DNA from 2 places in the Kitasatospora sp. NPDC056181 genome. Region 1 is predicted to be linked to the other one. Evidence: riboswitches for the same ligand, from Rfam matches in the RefSeq annotation. Region 1 holds a riboswitch; the other holds the start of a gene.
What was found. A riboswitch is a leader RNA that binds a small molecule or an ion and turns the genes downstream of it on or off. The one in region 1 is predicted to bind thiamine pyrophosphate.

Region 1 (9,438 bases):
TCGATGCTCGGCAACGACTGGACGGGCGTGTCGGCCGCGGCCGTGCTGGCGCAGGTGCCCCCGGCGCCCGACGTCACCCACGTGATGGTCTGGGCCGAGTACGGCTACAGCGCCAACCTGCGGCTGGCCGACTTCGCCGACCCGCGGACCGTCTTCGCGACCCACCGCAACGGCGAGCCGCTCACCGCCGAGCACGGCTTCCCCGTCCGCCTCGTCGTCCCGCAGCTCTACGCCTGGAAGGGGCCCAAGTGGGTCCGGGCGGTGGAGTACATGCGGGCCGACCGGCGCGGCTTCTGGGAGGAGCGCGGGTACCACAACCTCGCCGACCCCTGGCGGGAGCAGCGCTACTCCTACCAGGAGGAGCCGGGCGACGGGCCACTGCGGTAGCCGTCAGCCCCTGATGTTCTGGTTGAGGTGGAACAGGTTGCCGGGGTCGTAGCGCTGCTTCAGCTCCACCAGGCGGTCGTAGTTGCCCCGGTAGTTGGCCTCGATCCGGTGCTGGTCGTCGTGGTCCATGAAGCCGATGTAGCCGGCCTCGTCGGAGTGCGGGGCGAGCGCGGCGTAGTAGTCGCGCACCCAGGCCGTGTTCCGCTCGTTGTCGGCCGGGTCCGGCCAGACGCCGGCGATCACGGTGGCGAAGGTCGCGTCCCGGTGGGAGAAGGCCGTCGCGTCGGCGGGCACGCGGTGGCAGGCGCCGTTGATCGGGTAGAGGTGCACCGCCGAGTTGACCGTCGGCACCCGCGGCCCGTACTCCACGTGCGCGGCGATCGCCCCGTCGGTGAGCTCGGTCGCGAAGACGCCCTTCCAGTACTGCTGGAGTCCGGGCGGCAGCAGCGGGTCGAAGGCGGCGGCGAACGCCGGGTACGGTGCCGGGCCGACGCCCTCGGCCACCACCGGCGCCGCGTCCCGCAGCGCGGCGAGCACCTTCTCCGCCTCGGCCGGCGGCCCGGCCCAGCACGGGACCAGCAGGATGAAGGGGTCGCCGACCCGGTCCTCCGGCACGAACGGCAGCGGTGGGGCGAGGTGGAAGCCGGGGAAGAGGCCCAGCTGCTCGGGGGCGTCCCGGATGTACTCGCGGTAGAAGCGCAGCACGTCGGCCGCGTGCTCCAGCTCGTAGACGAACGGCCCGGCGACCACGTCGGCGACCGGGCTCAGCCGGAACTCGAAGGACGTCACCGCGCCGAAGTTGCCGCCGCCGCCGCGCAGCGCCCAGAAGAGGTCCGGCTCCTGCTCGGCGCTCACCGTGCGGAACCGGCCGTCGGCGGTGACCACGTCGGCCGAGATCAGGTTGTCGCAGCTCAGACCCAGTCCGCGGGCCAGGTGGCCGAAGCCGCCGTTGAGGGTCAGCCCGGCGATGCCGGTGGTGGAGATGATCCCCCCGGTGACGCCGAGGCCGAAGGCGTACCCCGCGGTGTTGAGGTCGCCCCAGGTGACGCCGCCCTCGCACTGCGCGGTCCGGCGCTCCGGGTCGATCCGCACGCCCCGCCGCGCGGAGAAGTCGATCACCACGCCGTCGTCGCAGGTGCCGAAGCCGGGCGCGCTGTGGGCGCCGCCGCGGACCGCCAGATCCAGCGTGTTGTCCCGGGCGAAGTCGACGGTGGCCATCACGTCGCCCGCGTTGGCCACCCGGACGATCACGGCCGGCCGGCGGTCCACCATGCCGTTGTAGACCCGGCGCGCCTCGTCGTAGCCCTCGTCCGCGGGGGTGATCACCGCGCCCCGCACGCGCTCCCTCAAGCCGTCGACGGTGGGTCCGCCCATGACGACCACATCCTCGTGGTACCGGCCGCCGCGCAGCCCCGTCCGGAGGTCCCGGTGCCGCAGCCTTCCCGGCTGTGGCGGGCGGGGCCGGGCAGGCCTGGTTCCACGCTACGCCGGGTGCGACCCGAGGGCCTGTCCGTCGGATCCGCCCCAGGGCCGGAAAACCCTCAGAGGAAGGGGAAGTTGACCGTCACCACGGTGTGCTGCGGCCGGCGTTCGCCGGCGGCGGGGGACTGGCTGGAGACCTTGCCGGTGCCGAACAGGTTGACACCGCTGCTCTGCATCGCGAACCCGGCGGCCTGGAGCGTCTTGGCGGCGTCGTCCTTGGACATCCCGGTGACGTCCGGGACGGCCACCATGCCCTTGCTGACCACCAGCGCGACCGGCGAGTTCTCCGGCAGCTGCTGCCCGGCCGCCGGGGAGGTGCTGATCACCGCGCCCTCCGGCACGGTGTCGCTGTACGTCTGGGTGACGTTGCCGCCGGCCAGCTGGGCGGCGGCCAGTGCGGCGACGGCCTGGTCGGCGGGCTTGCCGGCCAGCTCCGGCACGGCGATCCGCTTCGGGCCGCGGGAGACGGTGACGGCGACCGCGTCGCTCTTGCGGGCCCGGGCGCCGACCCCCGGGTCGGTCGAGACCACCTGGCCGGCCGGGACGGTCTCGCTGTACACCTCGCTGAACCGCCCGTGCATGCCCGCGCCGTCCAGGATCCGCTGCGCCTCGGCGCGGTCCTTGCCGAGCACGCCCGGCACCGTCGTGTACAGGGCGCCGGAGAGCGCGTACGTGGTGCCGCCGACCAGCAGCACCAGGGCGGCCAGCACGCAGGCCCAGACCAGCGGCTTGCGGGGGAGGCGGCTCCACGGGCCGGGGCGGCGGGTGCGCGCCGGCGGCGGCTCGTCGTAGGGGCGCGGCTCGGTGAGCAGCTGCTCCATCACGTCCGGCGGGACGTCCAGCACGCTGGTCCGCTCGACCGGCGGCGCGGCGTCCGGGCCGGGGGCCGCCGCGGAGACGGCCGCGTCGGTGACGCCGGGCCGGAGCACCGAGGTCGGCTCGTTGGCCGGGTACCGCGGGCTGTCCAGGGTGGAGGCGGGCGGTTCGGCGTCCAGCTGGGCCGGGGTGAGCGTGCGGCGCACCCGCTGGAGGGCGGCCAGCAGCTCGACCGCGTCGTACGGGCGGGCCTGCGGGTCGCGCGCGCAGGCACCGGCCACTATGGCGTCGAGCCCGGGGACGATGCCCGGCACGGTCAGCGAGGGCGCGGGGACGTCCTCGTGCAGGTGGCGGTACATCACCTGGACGGGGTTCTCGCCGGTGTGCGGGCGGTGGCCGGTGAGCATCTCGTACAGCAGGATGCCGGCGGCGTAGACGTCCACCCGCTGGTCGGTCTCGTCGCCGGGGCGGATCTGCTCGGGGGCGAGGTAGGAGACGGTGCCGAGGACGGTGCCGGAGGTCGCCGTGCCGGAGGTGGCCGCGCCGTCGGCGGCGTTCAGGACCCGGACCAGTCCGAAGTCGGCGACCTTGACCAGGCCGCCGTCGGTGATCAGCACGTTCTCGGGCTTCACGTCGCGGTGGACGAGCCCGGCCCGGTGGGCGGCGCCGAGCGCGGCGAGCACCGGCTCCAGGACGTCCAGGGCGGCGCGGATGGAGAGCGCGCCGCGGTCGCGCAGCAGGTCGCGCAGGGTCCGGCCGGGGACGTACTCCATGGCGAGGAAGACGACCCCGCCGTCCGCGCCCTGGTCGAAGACGTTGACCACGTTGGGGTGCGCGAGCCGGGCGACGGCCTTGGCCTCGCGGATGAACCGGCCGGTGAAGTCCTCGTCGCCGGCCAGCGAGGGGTGCATCACCTTGAGCGCCACGACCCGGTCGAGCCGGGTGTCGGTGCCGCGGTAGACGGTGGACATCCCGCCGGCGGCGATGCGCTGCCCGACCCGGTACCGGCCGTCGAGCAGGGTACCGATCAGGGGGTCGTGCAATGCCATGTCCGCCTTGTCCACCCGGCGAGTCTAGTGGCGCGTACGGGTGAGGGCCCCGGGAGACACCACTCCCGGAGCCCTCTGTGCCCGGCTTGTGACAAGCCCCCCGGGGGCTCAGAACGCCGGGCGCTCGCGGGTGTCGAGGTCGGCCCGGCCGGCCATCGCGGAGGAGGCCTCGGCGTGGAAGCGGCGCGGGATGCGGCCGGCCCGGTGCGCGAGCCGCCCGGCCTCGGCGGCGTACCGCATCGCCTCGGCCATCAGCACCGGGTCCTGGGCGCGGGTCACCGCCGAGGCGAGCATGACGGCGGCGCAGCCCAGCTCCATCGCCAGCGCGACGTCCGAGGCGGTGCCGGCGCCCGCGTCCAGGATCACCGGGACGTTCGCGCTCTCCACGATCAGCTGGAAGTTGTGCGGGTTGCGGATGCCCAGGCCGGAGCCGATCGGCGAGCCGAGCGGCATGATCGCCGCACAGCCGGCGTCCTCCAGCTTCCGGGCCAGTACCGGGTCGTCGTTGGTGTAGGGCAGGACGGTGAAGCCGTCGTCGACCAGCGTCTCGGCGGCGTCCAGCAGTTCGATCGGGTCGGGCAGCAGCGTCCGCTCGTCGGCGATGACCTCCAGCTTCACCCAGTCGGTGCCGAGCGCCTCGCGGGCCAGCCGGGCCGTCAGCACGGCCTCCCCGGCGGTGAAGCAGCCGGCCGTGTTGGGCAGGATCCGGATGCCGTTGCGGGTGAGCACGTCCAGGACGGAGCCCTGCGTGGTGGCGTTGACCCGGCGCATCGCCACGGTGGTCAGCTCGGTGCCGGAGACCCGCAGCGCCTGCTCCAGGACCTCCAGGCTGGGGGCGCCGCCGGTGCCCATGATCAGGCGCGAGCCGAAGGTGGTGCCGGCGATGGTGAGCAGGTCGTCAGCCATGGTCAGCCCCCCTGTACGGCGGTGAGGATCTCGATCCGGTCGCCCGCCGAGAGCTGCGTGAGCGGCCACGAACCACGGGGCACCACGGTCTCGTTGAGCGCGGCGGCGACGCCCGAGGCGGACCGGCTGAGGGTGGCCACCACCTCGGCGAGGGTGGTCGCGGCGGGCACCTGGCGGGGCTCGCCGTTGACGGTGAGGGGGATGTCGCTCATGCGGGGACCTTCGTCGTGGAGCCGGTGGGGGCGAAGCGGGTGGGGGAGAACGGCGCGGCGAGGTCCGGCGTCGTGCCGGTGGCCAGGTACCCGGCGACCAGGTCGGCGGTCACCGGGGTGAGCAGCACGCCGTTGCGGTAGTGGCCGGTGGCGGCGACCAGGCCGGGCAGGGCGGTCGGCCCGAGCAGCGGCGCGTTGTCCGGCGAGCCCGGGCGCAGCCCGGCGGAGGTCTCCACCAGCGGCAGTTCGGTGATGCCGGGGACCAGCTCGTGGGCGTCGCGCAGCAGCTCGTACACGCCGCCGGCGGTGACGGTGGTGTCGTACCCCTGCTCCTCGGTGGTCGCGCCGATCACCAGCTCGCCGTCCTCGCGGGGCACCAGGTAGAGGTGCTGGCCGCGGACCACCGCACGGACGTTGCGGGACAGGAAGGGCCGGTACGCGGGCGGGACGTGCAGCCGCAGGATCTGGCCCTTGACCGGGCGGATCGCCGGCAGCACGCCCTCGGGCAGCCCGGGCAGCAGATGGCTCTGCGGCCCGGCGGCCAGCACGACCTGATCGGCGGTCACGGTCGCGCCGGTGGCGAGCCGGGCGCCGGTGGCGCGGCCGCCGTCGACCACCAGGGCGGTGGCCTCGGTGCGGTGCAGCCGGACGCCGGCCCGCTCGCAGGCGAGGACGAGGGCCTTGGCGAGCCGTCGGCCGTCGACCTGGTGGTCGTCGGTGACGTGCAGGCCGCCGCGGACGCCCGGGGCGAGCATCGGTTCGAGCCTGCGGGCCTCGCGGCCGGTGAGCCACCGCGAGTCCAGGCCGAGCCGCTGGTGGAAGGCGTGCAGCTCGCGGAGCTCCTCGCGGTCGTCCGAGTCGAGGGCGACGGCGATCGTGCCGCACTGGCGGTAACCGGTGTCCTGGCCGCCGCTGGCCTCGGTGAGTTCGGCGGCGAAGGCCGCGTACCGCTCGTTGGAGGCCATGCCGAGGCGCAGCAGCGGCTCCTCGCCGTACTGGAGTTCGGTGACGGGCGCGAGCATTCCGGCCGCGACCTGGGCGGCGCCGCCGCCGGGCCGGGGGTCCGCCACCACGATGTCCTTCAGCCCGTGCTGGGCGGCGCGCCAGGCGACGGCGAGGCCGATGATGCCCCCGCCGATCACCAGCACGCCGGCGTGGGCGTCCGGTGCCGAGCGTGTCAAAGTCGCTGCTCTCCCTTCGCCGGTATGACCCGGATCAGGTTCGGACGGTCGCAGGCCGTGTCAGCCCGCCTCTCAGCCCGGTCCGCCGGGCTCCCGTGATGGTGCCCCCACCTTAACGCCGGGGGTCGGCGCCGCCGAAGGCGTGTACGAGGGGTGGGACGGCGCCCGGCGCCCCCGGCGGGCGCCAGTACAGTGACCGCGTGGCAGAGCTGAGCGGGACGGATCAGGTGGTCGTGGTCGGGGCCGGGCTGGCCGGGGCGCAGTGCGCCTCGGGCCTGCGGCGGGGCGGCTGGCAGGGGCGCATCGTGCTGGTGGGCGACGAGCCGCACGCGCCGTACGACCGGCCGCCGCTCTCCAAGGAGGTGCTGCTCGGCAAGGCCGACGCCACCACCCTGGACATCGACTTCCCGCACCTGGGCATCGAACTGCTCACCGGCCGCCGCGCCACCGGCCTCACCCCCGGCGTGCTGCACACCGACGGCGGCGACCTGCCGTACGGCGCCCTGGTGATCGCCACCGGCGCCGTCCCGCGCGTCCTGCCCGGCGCCGAGCGCGCGCACCTGCTGCACACCCTGGACGACGCCCTGGCCCTGCGCGCCCTGCTCCGCCCGGGCCTGCGCCTGGTGCTGGTCGGCGCGGGCTGGATCGGCGCCGAGGTGGCCACCGCCGCCCGCGCGGCCGGCTGCGAGGTGACCGTGGTCGAGGCGGGCCCGGCGCCCGTCCCCGGCGCGCTGCCCGCCGAGGTCGGCCGGGCGATGACCGCCTGGTACGCCGAGGCCGGGGTCGGGTTGCGCTGCGGCGCCGCCGTCGAGGCCGTCGAGCCCGGCGCGGTGCTGCTGGCGGACGGCTCGCGCCTGCCCGCGGACGAGGTGGTGGTCGGCATCGGCGCCCGCCCGGCGACCGACTGGCTGGCCGGCTCCGGCGTCAGGCTGGACGCGGCCGGCGCCGTCCTGGTGGACGAGGGGCTGCGCACCGCCCTGCCCGGCGTCTACGCGGCCGGCGACTGCGCGAGCTACCCCTCCGCCCGGACGGGCGCCCGGCTGACCGTCCAGCACTGGGACCACGCGCTGCAGTCCGGCGAGGCGGCGGCCGCCGCCGTCCTCGGCGCGGACCTGCCGTACGACCCGGTGCCGTACTTCTGGTCGGAGCAGTTCGGCCGGATGGTGCAGTACGCCGGGCGCCACGGCGACGGCGACGAGCTGCTCTGGCGCGGATCGCCGGCGGACGCCTCCTGGGCGGTGCTCTGGCTGCGCGACGGGGTGCTGCGCGCCCTGCTCGCCGTCGACCGCCCGCGCGACCTCACCCAGGGCCGCCGGCTGGTCGAGCGCGGCGCGGTGCTGGATCCGGCCCGGGCGGCGGACCCGTCGGTGCCGCTGAAGTCGGCCGTCGCGGGCTGACGGGCCGTCCCTTTGGTGCGCGGCGGGCCGCGGAGGTGGCAGTCTGGTGACGTGAGTGAGATCGAGAACAAGATTGAAGCCCTGGTCACCGACTGGATGTACCTGCCCGACATCTCGGAGCAGTGGGGGGTCCGGGTCACCGAGGTGCGTGACCTGGTCAAGAACGGCGGCCTGATCGCCGTCCGGCGCGGCCCGAACAGGTCGCTCCAGGTCCCGGCCGCGTTCATCGACGGTCAGGGGCTGGTCAAGCACCTGTCCGGCACCCTGACCGTGCTGCGCGACTGCGGGTACAACGACGAAGAGATCCTGGAGTGGCTCTTCACCGAGGACCCGTCGCTGCCGGGCAGCCCGATCCAGGCGCTCCAGGAGAACCGCGGCACCGAGGTGAAGCGCCGCGCCCAGGCGATGCTGATCTGATGGCCGCGGACACGCTGCGCCGGCGCCTCGCCGACGCCCGGCTCTACCTGTGCACCGACGCCCGGCGGGAGCAGGGCGACCTCGCCGAGTTCCTGGACGCCGCGCTGGCGGGCGGGGTGGACATCGTCCAGCTCCGCGACAAGGGGCTGGAGGCCAGGCAGGAGCTGGAGGCGCTGGAGGTCTTCGCCGACGCCTGCCGCCGGCACGGGAAGCTGCTCTCGGTCAACGACCGCGCCGACGTCGCGCACGCCGCCCGCCCCGAGGTGCTCCACCTCGGCCAGGACGACCTGCCGGTGCCGGCGGCCCGGGCGATCCTGGGCGAGGACGTGCTGATCGGCCGTTCCTGCCACGCCGAGTCCGAGGTGGACGCGGCGGTCGCCGAGCCCGGCGTCGACTACTTCTGCACCGGGCCGGTCTGGCCCACCCCGACCAAGCCCGGCCGGCACGCGCCCGGCCTCGGCCTGGTCTCGTACGCGGCGAAGCAGGTCACCGACCGGCCGTGGTTCGCCATCGGCGGCATCGACCTGGGCAACCTGGACGAGGTGCTGGCGGCCGGGGCGAGCCGGGTCGTGGTGGTGCGCGCCATCACGGCCGCGGACGACCCGCAGGCCGCCGCCGCGGCGCTGGCCCGGCGGCTGCGCCGGGGCTGACGCCGCGCGGGGCCGCCGCCGTTCCCGGGCTAGTCTCAGTACTTCCGGACGGTGGCGGCCTCGGCCAGCGCCAGCAGCACCTCGCGGGCCCGCGCGTCGGCCAGCGGCGCCGCCTCCAGTGCGGCCAGCGACTGCCGCATCAGCTCCTCGATGCGCAGCTCCACCAGCTCGGGCGCGCCGCTGCGCTCGACCAGCCCGCGCAGCCGGGCCACCTCCTCGGGCGCGAGGTCCGGCGCGCCGAGCCGCTCGTCCAGGTGGCGGGCGTCGGCGGCCGGGAGCCCGCGCATCGCGTGCGCGACCAGCAGGGTCCGCTTGCCCTCGCGCAGGTCGTCCCCGGCGGGCTTGCCGGTGACCGCCGGGTCGCCGAAGACGCCGAGCAGGTCGTCCCGGAGCTGGAACGCCTCGCCCAGCGGCAGGCCGAACGCCCCGTACGCCTCGACCAGTTCCGGCCGGGCGCCCGCGAGCAGCGCGCCGACCTGGAGCGGCCGCTCGATCGTGTACTTGGCCGACTTGTAGTGCAGCACCGTCTGCGCCCGGTCCAGTGCGCCCTCGTCGGTGGAGTCGCCGGCGACCGGCTCCAGCACGTCCAGGTACTGGCCGACCATGACCTCGGTGCGCATCAGGTCGAACACCGGCTTGGCGGCCAGCACCGCCGCCGGGTCCAGGCCCGAGCGCAGGAACAGCTCGTCGCACCAGATCAGCAGCAGGTCGCCGAGCAGCACCGCGGCCGAGGCGCCGTACTGCTCGCGGTCGCCGCGCCAGCCGCTGTCGCGGTGCAGGGCCTCGAAGCGGCGGTGCACCGAGGGCAGGCCGCGCCGGGTGTCGCTGCGGTCCATCAGGTCGTCGTGGACCAGCGCGCTCGCCTGGAGCAGTTCCAGGGCCGCCGCCGCGTTGGCGATGCCCTCGCCGGCCGCCGCGCCGCCTGCGCCGCGCCAGCCCCA
Region 2 (9,438 bases), on a different contig from region 1:
GTCGGCGACGACGTCCAGCGAGGCGCCCTGTGCGCCGATGGACACCTCGCCGTTCAGGCCGACGGGGACGGTCACCAGGTTCGAGACGTCCTGGCCGGGCGCGAAGTTGACGTTCGAGGTGGTGGAGGTGCCGCTGCCGGACGGGGCGGCGCTGAGGAATCCGTGCCCGGAGGCGCCGGTCGCCGTCAGGTTGAGCACGACGGCGGTGGCTCCGGCCGGAACGCCGCTCGCGGCGCCGTCCTGGGTCTTGCGGACCTGGAGGTAGAGCGTGCCGCCCGCCTCGACGTGGCGGTAGCGGGTACCGGGGGTCCGGGTGTCCATGACGCGCACGGGCGGCAGGGCCGTGAAGCCGGACGGGGCGTACGCGGCGGTGACCTTCTGGACCCAGGAGGTGGAGTTGCCCTTCTCGTCCTTTGCCACCAGCGTCACGTCGTAGTCGCCGGGCCGGGAGTAGGTGTGGGAGAAGGTGTTGCCGGGGCCCCACTGGGCGCCTCCTCCGTCGCCGTAGCTCAGGATGCCGTACTCGGTGATCCGGTACGGGCCGGTGGCGCTCGCGGTGAAGGTGAAGCCGAGTGGCTCCTCGGCGGACGGGGTCACGGTGAGCCGGGCGCTCAGCGGGCCGGGGGCGGAGGCGATGACGACCCGCTCGAACGGCTCCCCGCTGACCGTGTCGCCGGTCCCGTCGGCGGCCGTCACGGTCGGCTTGAAGGTGCCGGCCGCGGTGTAGGTGTGCCGGACGGTGGCCTCGGTGGTCACCAGGGGGGCGCTGCCGTCCTTGAAGTCGTACGTGTAGGTGAGCGCGGTGGGCCAGCCGTTGGACGCCCCGGCGGACATCTCGACCGTCAGCGGGACGGGCCCCTGCGGGGACGGCGTTTCGGTACCGGTGATCACGGGGTTGACGCCGGCCAGGCCGTGGATCTCGGTCGCGCCGCGGTCGCGGGCGCTCGCTCCCGGGCCGGAGTTGGCGATGTGGGGCGCGTCCACGACGGCCCGGCCCCACATGTCGGAGTCGAGCACCCCGGGTGCGTCCGGGTCGGCGGAGTCGATCAGCGCGTCGGCGGTGGCGGTCGGCCGGTGGTAGCCCCCGATCATGGCGTCCCGGAACCGGATGTCAGAGTCGAGGTCGTGCGAGCCCTGCCCGGTGGCGGCGGTCAGTTCGGCGGGGCCGCGGTGGGCCGTCCCCGCCCAGACGTAGGCCGGGTCGGTGCCGGTCGGGTGGACGACGTTGTAGTCCACCTTCGTCCCGGCGACGGCGCCGACCTCGACGACGATGAGGCCGTGGCCGTTGCCCGGGTTCTCGGCGTTCGGGATGACCACGTTGTTCTCGACGGTCGCGCCCGTGGAGGCACCTGCCAGCCGCACACCCGGGCCGATCGGCAGGGTGATGGTGTTGTTGACGACCACGGTGCCGACGGCGTCGGTGGCCTTGACCGCGCCCTCGGTGTTGGAGCTGAGGTCGTTGCCGACGACCGTGGTCCCCCGGGTGCCGGCGTCGAGGACCACTCCGCGCCCGTAGCCGATCACCGAGCGGCTGATCGTGGTGGAGTCGCTGGTGCCGGTGACCCTGACCGTGGCGGCGCCGGGCACGACCGGGGGCTCCGCGGAGCCGGTCGGCCGCTGGAACAGGTAGAGCTGGTCGACGGTGACCCGGCTGGAGTTCTCGATCAGAACCGGCTCGGGGGTGTCGAGGACCGCGAGGCCGCGGACGACCACGTCGTGGGCGCCGGAGAGCCGGATCGCGTGGCCGGCGGTGTTGCGCAGGACCGGCTGGTGCGGCCCGTCGGGGGCGAGGGGGGAGCCGTTGATCACGATCGGCCGGCCGGGCTCGCCGGAGCGGGTGATCCGCAGCTCGCCCTTCCAGGTGCGGGCGGCCAGCTGGACCGTCTGACCCGGCCGGGCGGCGTCGACGGCGGCCTGCGGGGTGCAGAACGGCACCGCCTGGCTTCCGGTGCCGGAGTCGTCGCACGGCTTCGACGGCGTGTTGTCGACGTACAGGACGGCCGGCGGTTCGGCGGCCGCCGCGGAGAACGGAAGGCCGACGGCGGCGGAGGCTATGGCGGTGCCGAGCACCACGGAATGACGAAGGCGCACTGGTGTTTCCCCCGGAACGGGCACGGACAGGTCGGTTCAGGTGCTTCGCCCGGCCGCCCTGCGGGACGGACGGGACGGACGAGGCGGACGAGGCTGACGCGCAGGCTATCGGCACGGTGATCACCTTGGTGGAGCGGGGATTGACGTGCCGTCCGGTCCGGTCGGGCGGTTGAGGACGTACGCGGACGAAACGGCCCACCGGTGTCCGCCGTGCTCCGGCGGACAGCACCGCGCCCGCCCGAGTACGGGTACTCGGGCGGGCGCGGACGGACTGCGTGGACGGACGGGTCACCCCGGAGGGTGCCCGGGTGTCACCAGGCCTGGTAGTAGCCGAAGAGGTCGGCGACCACGTGGGTGTTGCCGGCGTTGTTGAACAGGTCGAACCGGCCCTGCGCGTCCACCGGGACGGTGGCGTGGTTGGGCACGTCCAGGCTCGGGCTGGCGTTCAGGTTGCTGGTGTCGGGGCGGGGCGAGCCGGTGGCCCAGGCGATGAGGTGGGTCTTCTCCTCGGTCTCGGTCGCCGTCAGGTTGACCGCGGCGGCCATGGCGCCGGCCGGCACGCCGTTCACGGTGCGGGTGCCGCCGGGGCCGAGCTTGGCGCCGCCGTTGTCACGGGAGTCCAGCAGACGGGTCGGGACGACGGGGACGAACCGGCCCTTGCCGTTCGGCGTGTAGTAGCCGAAGACGTCCACGACGGCGTGGGCGGTGCCGACGTGGTTGTAGATGTCGATGGACCCGTCACCGCCCAGCGGGACGACCACCTGGTTGGGGATGTCCCGGCCGGGCACCGTGTTGAGGTTGGAGCCGTTGACGGGCAGCGCGCTCCCGGCCGGGTAGGCGGTGAAGAAGCTCTTGGCGCTGGACTCGGTGGAGGTGATGTTGAGGACCACCGAGGTCGCGTCGGCGGGGACGCCGCCCTGGCCGGCGATCTTCAGCCGGCGGGAGGAGTCCTGCCCGAGCGGCGTGCCGGTGGTGCGGGTGTCCAGCAGCCGGGCCGGGGCGACCGGCTGGTACCACTGGTCGGTGAACGGGGAGTAGTAGCCGAGGACGTCCCCGACGACGTGCACCGTGCCGGCGTTGTTGCGGATGGTCACCTGGCCGTCGGGGCCGACCGGGACGGTCACCAGGTTGGCGACGTCCTGGTTGGGGCCGAAGTTGACGTTCGAGGTGATCGGCCGCGCCCCGCCGGTCGGGTAGGCGCTCAGGAAGCTGTTCTGGGTGCCCTCGGTCGCCGTCAGGTTGAGGACGACCGCGGTGGCGCCGGGCGGCACCACGGTCGCACCGCCGGTGGCGCTGGGGTAGCGGACGTTGAGGTTCCACGTCTCGCCGGGGCCGAGCTTGTGGTTCTGGGCGCCCGGCCAGCGGGTGTCGAGCACCCGGGTCGGGGAGAGCGCCTTGAAGCCGGCCGCGTCGTAGTTGACGGTGACGGGGAGGTCGCCGCTGCGGGTCTGGCCCGAGTCGTCGGTCACCGTCACCTTGACGGTGTGCGTGCCGGGCTCGGCGAAGGCGTGCTCGGCCTTGCCGACGTTGTTGGTGGTGGGCGTGGTGCCGTCGCCGAAGTCGAACGTGTAGCTGGTGATCGCCCAGGGCGACGTGGTGCCGGTGGCGTCGACCTGGAAGCCGAGCGGGTCCCGCTGGCTGTTGGCGTGGCCGGTCAGTGACACGTTCAGCTGGCTGTCCGCGGTGACGTTGACCGGGAAGTCGACGGCGTCGGACTTCCGGCCTCCGCGGCCGTCGATCACGGCGACGTTCGGGGTGTAGCCGCCGGACTTGAGGTAGGTGTGCCGGACGGTCTTCTCCGGGGTGGTCAGCGGCGCGCTGCCGTCCCCGAAGTCGAAGGTGTAGGTGAGCGCGCCGCCCCACTGGTTGAAGGCCTCGGCGGTGAGGTCGACCGTCAGCGGGCCCGGGCCGGTGGGGGCCGGGTGGACGGTGCCGGCGGCCTTGAGCTCGACCGACAGCAGGCCCTGGACCTCGTAGGAGCCGCGGTCGCGGAAGCTGCTGTTCGGGCCGCCGTTGGCGACCAGCGGGTGGTCGGTGGGGGCGTTGCCCACCAGGTCGGTGAAGGAGCCGCGGACCGGCAGCGGGTCGGCGGAGTCGATCGCGGCGTTGCTGTCCAGCGTCGGGACGGCGAGCGGCAGGAACGCGTTCTCGAAGGTGATGGCGTGGTCGATGTCGTGCGCGCCCTGGCCGGTTGCGGCGTTCAGCTCGGCGGGCGACGGGTAGCCCCGGTCGGCCCAGGTGTAGGCCGGCAGGCCCTGGACCGGGTGGACGATGTTGTAGTCGAGCCTGGTGCCGGTGGCGGAGGCCGCCGAGACCGACACGCTGGACCCGTTCACGATGTTGTTGACGATCGCCGAGCCCGCGGAGGCGCCCTTCAGGGCGAGGCCCTGAGTGAGGCCGCCGGTGATCGTGTTGTTGTTGACGACGGTGTCGGGGGCGTCGGTGATGTTGATCGCGACATCGGTCGACATGCTGAACTGGTTGGCGGCGATGGTGGTGTGCTGGGCTCCGGCACCGATCGAGAGGCCGCGGTTGTGGTAAAAGACCGACCGCTCGACCGTGATCTGCTCGGCCTGGCCGGTGACGGCGACCGCGGGCCGGACGCTCTCGCCCTGCTCCTCGTACCAGTTCTGCGTCAGGCCCACCCGGGACGAGCCGGAGAGCTCGACCGTCGTCAGGCCGAGGCCGGTGACGACGACGTCGTGGACGTTGGTGAGCCGGATCGGGTTGCGCGACTTCGGGCTGATCGACGGCTGGGTGTAGTCGTTGATGCCGGTGAACGGGCTGCCGCGGAAGGTGATCGGCTTGCCGATCTCGCCCGAGCGCGTGATGACGAGGTCACCGAGCTGCTCGGTGTTGGGCGCGATCTGGACGGTCTGCCCGGGCAGGGCGGCGTCGGCCGCCGCCTGGACGGTGCAGTAGGGCTTGGCGGCGGTACCGGTGCCGTGGTCGTCGCAGCCGACGGACGGGCTGTTGTCGACGTACACGACGGCGGCGGGCTCGGCCGCGACCGCCGGGAGCGGCAGTCCGACCACTGCTGAGACCACGGCGGCGCTGAGGCCGACGGCATGACGAAGGCGCACTTTGTGCTTCCCCCCGGTTTGTGAATGTCCATTGCTGCTCGACGCGGGCGCCACCCGTTGCGGTGAGGCGCTGGGGGAGTCTCTGCGGAGCAGTTGTGAGCATTATGGTGCCAGGAGGGATCGTTTCAGTCACTGGGTTGGCTGATAAAGATCGGTGACGCACGGGTGCCCGCCCGCCGTCGCGGCGGGCGGGCACCTGGGAGACGTGCTCAGTCCTCCACCGGGATCTGCTGGACGGGTACCGCGGCGGCCGCCGGGGCGGCCGGGGCCGGCTCCTCCTGCCCGCTCATGGTGCCGATGATCTGCCGGGCCAGGCCGAGGCCGGTCCCGCCCATCGTGAGCGCCTTGGTGAACAACTCCCCCACGCCGTCCGCACCGTTGAGCAGCACCATGTGCTCGACGTTGGCGAAGGACTCCGAGGCGGCCAGCACGATGTCCGGCCACTTCTCCGCCAGCTCCTGGGCCACCACCGAGTCCGGGTTCTCCGTCAGGGCCTCCGCCCTGGCCTTGATCCCCTCGGCCTTGGCGAGCCCGATCGCCTTGGCCGCCGCCGCGTCGGCCAGACCGCGGGCCTCGGCGGACGCGGCCTCGGCCCGGCCGGTGGCCAGGGTCGCCTCGGCGGACGCCAGCCCGCGCAGCTTGGTGGCGTCGGCCTCCGCCTCGGCCGCGACCCGGACCTGGCTGGCCTCGGCCGCCGCCTTCAGCTCGGTCTCCCGGGCCTGCGCCTGCGCGGCGGAGATCCGGGCGTCGCGGTCGGCCTCGGCCCGGGTACGGGTCTCGTAGGCCTTGGCGTCGGCCGGCTTGCGGACGTCGATCTGGAGCTGCTGTTCCTTGCGGCGCGCCTCCAGCTCGGCGACCCTGGTCTCCTGGACCACCACCTCCTGCCGCGAGGCCGCCTCGGCGAGCGGACCGGCCTGCTGGGCGCGGGCGTTGGCGGTGTCCCGCTCGGCCTGGTAGGCGGACTGCTGGATCGCGCTGTCGCGCGTCGCCTCGGCCTTGCGGGCGGCGGCCTCCTGCTCCGCCTCGGTGGCCATCCGGTCGGCCACGGCCTGCGCGATCCGCGCGTCCCGCTGGACGGCGGCGGCATGCGGGATGGCGAGGTTCTTGATGTAGCCCGTCGGGTCGATGATCTCCTGGATCTGCAGGGTGTCGATGATCAGCCCGAGCTTCTCCATCTCCAGCCCCGAGGCGGCCCTGGTCTCCCCGGTGAGCCGTTCGCGGTCGCGGATCATGTCCTCGACGGTGAGCCCGCCGACGATCGAGCGCAGGTGGCCGGCGAAGACGTTGTGGACGCGCTGGCTGATCAGCTTCTGCTGGTCCAGGAAGCGCCGGGCGGCGTTCGCGATGGAGACGTCGTCGTCGCCGATCTTGAAGATCACCACGCCCTTGACCCGGACCGGGATGCCCTGCGTGGTGACGCACTCGACGTCCAGCTCGGCCTCGTTGAGGTCCAGGGACAGCCGGCGGACGCCCTGCAGGCCCGGCGTCACGAAGGTTCCCCGGCCGGTGACGATCCGGAAGCCCAGCCCGTCACCGACCCCCTCGGTCTTGTGCCGGGAGCCCGAGATGATCAGCGCCTCGTTGGGCTCGGCCACCCGCCACATGAGTTTGAAGAGTGTGATGCCCAGCAGCAGCACCGCGGCGGACGCCCCGATGATGATGAACAACATGGTTCAACTCCCCCTTCCGGCGCATGAGATGCACCGGTTCGGATTGTCCGCTTGGTGCAACCCGAAGAGAAGGGCGAGAACATGACGGACTGTCACAAGCTCGTCACGGCGGTGACGTGGCCCGTCAGGGAAGCACCGGGGCCACGTAGACCGTCCTGGGCGGCTGGTACTCGATCACCACCACCGGCGTCCCGACCGGCAGTCGGTCGCCCGGCACGGCCAGGTAGGCGAGGAACGCCTCCGTCCCCTGGCGCTCCGGAACGTGCACCATCACCTCGCCGACCAGTCCCGCCCCGACCGCCCCGGACACCCGGCCCGTGCTCCCGACCACTACGCCCTCCCTCGTCGCCCCGCCCCCCGCGTGCAGCCAGTCTGCCCGGCCGGGGCCCCGGCGGTGGCCCCGCGGCCGGAATCGCCCGGCCGTGGACCCCCTCTGGACCAGCGGCGATCCGCTCGCTACGGTGTTGGACGTCATGCGCAGGCAACACCGCCTGCGGACACGGGAGCTCGGAGCACCGGGCTGAGAGGACGCTGACCGGTACGTCGCTGGACGTGCCGACCGCTGCGTCGACCGCAGGAACCTGACCGGGTAATGCCGGCGTAGGGAGTAGAGGTCTGATGACCACGTTCGACGCACAGCCGCAGTCTGCCCAGAACCCCGCCGTCAGCAGCGCGGGCACCGGCTACCCGACCCCGGCCTGGCGCAAGGCGTACCGCGACGGGTCCCGCCCCGACCTGCGCGTGCCGTACCGCGAGGTCGTGCTCACCAATGGCAAGAGCGTCCCGCTGTACGACACCTCCGGCCCGTACACCGACCCGTCGTACGAACCCGACGTCCGGCGCGGGCTGCCCGCGCTGCGCGACTCCTGGATCCGCCAGCGCGGCGACGTCGAGGAGTACGACGGCCGCGAGGCCCGCCCCGAGGACGACGGGATCAAGCACACCTCGCCGCGCGGCGGGAACCTGCGCAACCTCGACGCCGTCTTCCCCGGCCGCCCCCGCCGCCCGCTGCGCGGCCGCGACGGCGCCGCCGTCACCCAGCTCGCCTACGCCAAGCGCGGCATCGTGACCCCGGAGATGGAGTTCGTGGCCCTGCGCGAGGGCCTCGCCCCGGAGTTCGTCCGCGCCGAGGTGGCCCGCGGCCGCGCCGTCATCCCGGTCAACGTGAACCACCCCGAGGTGGAGCCGGCCGTCATCGGCACCAACTTCCTGGTGAAGATCAACGCCAACATCGGCAACTCCGCCGTCACCTCCTCGATCGAGGAGGAGGTGGAGAAGATGACCTGGGCCACCCGCTGGGGCGCCGACACCGTCATGGACCTCTCCACCGGCCGCAACATCCACACCACCCGCGAGTGGATCCTGCGCAACTCCCCCGTGCCGATCGGCACCGTGCCGCTCTACCAGGCGCTGGAGAAGGTCGACGGCAAGGCCGAGGAACTCAGCTGGGACGTCTACCGCGACACCGTCATCGAGCAGTGCGAGCAGGGCGTCGACTACATGACCGTCCACGCCGGCGTGCTGCTGCGCTACGTGCCGCTCACCGCCCGCCGCAAGACCGGCATCGTCTCCCGCGGTGGCTCGATCATGGCCGCCTGGTGCCTGGCGCACCACCAGGAGAACTTCCTCTACACCAACTTCGAGGAGCTCTGCGACATCCTCGCGGGCTACGACGTCACCTTCTCGCTCGGCGACGGCCTGCGCCCCGGCTCCACCGCCGACGCCAACGACGAGGCGCAGTTCGCCGAGCTCCAGACGCTGGGCGAGCTCGGCCGGATCGCCCGCGACCGCGACGTCCAGGTGATGATCGAGGGCCCCGGCCACGTCGCGATGAACAAGATCAAGGAGAACATGGATCTCCAGAAGGAGATCTGCGACGAGGCCCCCTTCTACACCCTGGGCCCGCTCACCACCGACGTCGCGCCCGGGTACGACCACATCACCTCCGGCATCGGCGCGGCGATGATCGCCTGGTGGGGCACCGCGATGCTCTGCTACGTCACGCCCAAGGAGCACCTGGGCCTGCCCAACCGGGACGACGTGAAGACCGGCGTCATCACCTACAAGATCGCCGCCCACGCGGCCGACCTCGCCAAGGGCCACCCCGGCGCGAGCGAGTGGGACGACGCCCTCTCCGACGCCCGCTTCGAGTTCCGCTGGGAGGACCAGTTCAACCTGGCCCTCGACCCGGAGACGGCCCGCGCCTTCCACGACGAGACCCTCCCCGCCGAACCCGCCAAGACCGCCCACTTCTGTTCCATGTGCGGTCCGAAGTTCTGCTCGATGAAGATCTCCCAGCAGATCCGCGACGAGCACGGCGACGGATCGACGGCCGTCACCTCGGCCGCCGCCGGCTACGACGCCGAGGCGCTGGCCGGGATGCAGGCCAAGTCGGAGGAGTTCGCGGCCCAGGGCAACCGGGTCTACCTGCCGCTGGCGGACTGAGAGCACCGCACGCGCCGCGCCGCACCGGGAGGCAGGAGGGGGCTTCCCGGCGCGGCGCGGCGCCCCGGTTGATGCCGTCGGCTGGTGGCCGCCTACTCTCGCCAAGAATCGAGTGAGACGCTAGGGCCGTCATGGAGGTAGCTGATAAG

Region 2: linked by a shared signal. The riboswitch ahead of thiC (phosphomethylpyrimidine synthase ThiC) and the one ahead of thiO (glycine oxidase ThiO) in region 1 are both predicted to bind thiamine pyrophosphate.

The regions. Positions count from the first base shown of each region.
Region 1 covers NZ_JBHJUK010000009.1:69,360-78,797, reverse strand. Annotated here, with positions in the region: gene ACFC1F_RS06455 (sulfite oxidase-like oxidoreductase) at 1-387, shown strand, start outside; gene ACFC1F_RS06450 (FAD-binding oxidoreductase) at 391-1,761, opposite strand; gene pknB (Stk1 family PASTA domain-containing Ser/Thr kinase) at 1,929-3,749, opposite strand; gene ACFC1F_RS06440 (thiazole synthase) at 3,843-4,640, opposite strand; gene thiS (sulfur carrier protein ThiS) at 4,643-4,852, opposite strand; gene thiO (glycine oxidase ThiO) at 4,849-6,033, opposite strand; TPP riboswitch at 6,028-6,140, opposite strand; gene ACFC1F_RS06425 (NAD(P)/FAD-dependent oxidoreductase) at 6,234-7,430, shown strand; gene ACFC1F_RS06420 (Rv2175c family DNA-binding protein) at 7,482-7,847, shown strand; gene thiE (thiamine phosphate synthase) at 7,847-8,497, shown strand; gene ACFC1F_RS06410 (polyprenyl synthetase family protein) at 8,533-9,438, opposite strand, start outside.
Region 2 covers NZ_JBHJUK010000003.1:104,428-113,865, forward strand. Annotated here, with positions in the region: gene ACFC1F_RS02670 (PKD domain-containing protein) at 1-2,091, opposite strand, end outside; gene ACFC1F_RS02675 (PKD domain-containing protein) at 2,403-5,174, opposite strand; gene ACFC1F_RS02680 (flotillin family protein) at 5,384-6,844, opposite strand; gene ACFC1F_RS02685 (hypothetical protein) at 6,969-7,175, opposite strand; TPP riboswitch at 7,334-7,468, shown strand; gene thiC (phosphomethylpyrimidine synthase ThiC) at 7,463-9,289, shown strand; gene ACFC1F_RS02695 (NUDIX domain-containing protein) at 9,382-9,438, opposite strand, start outside.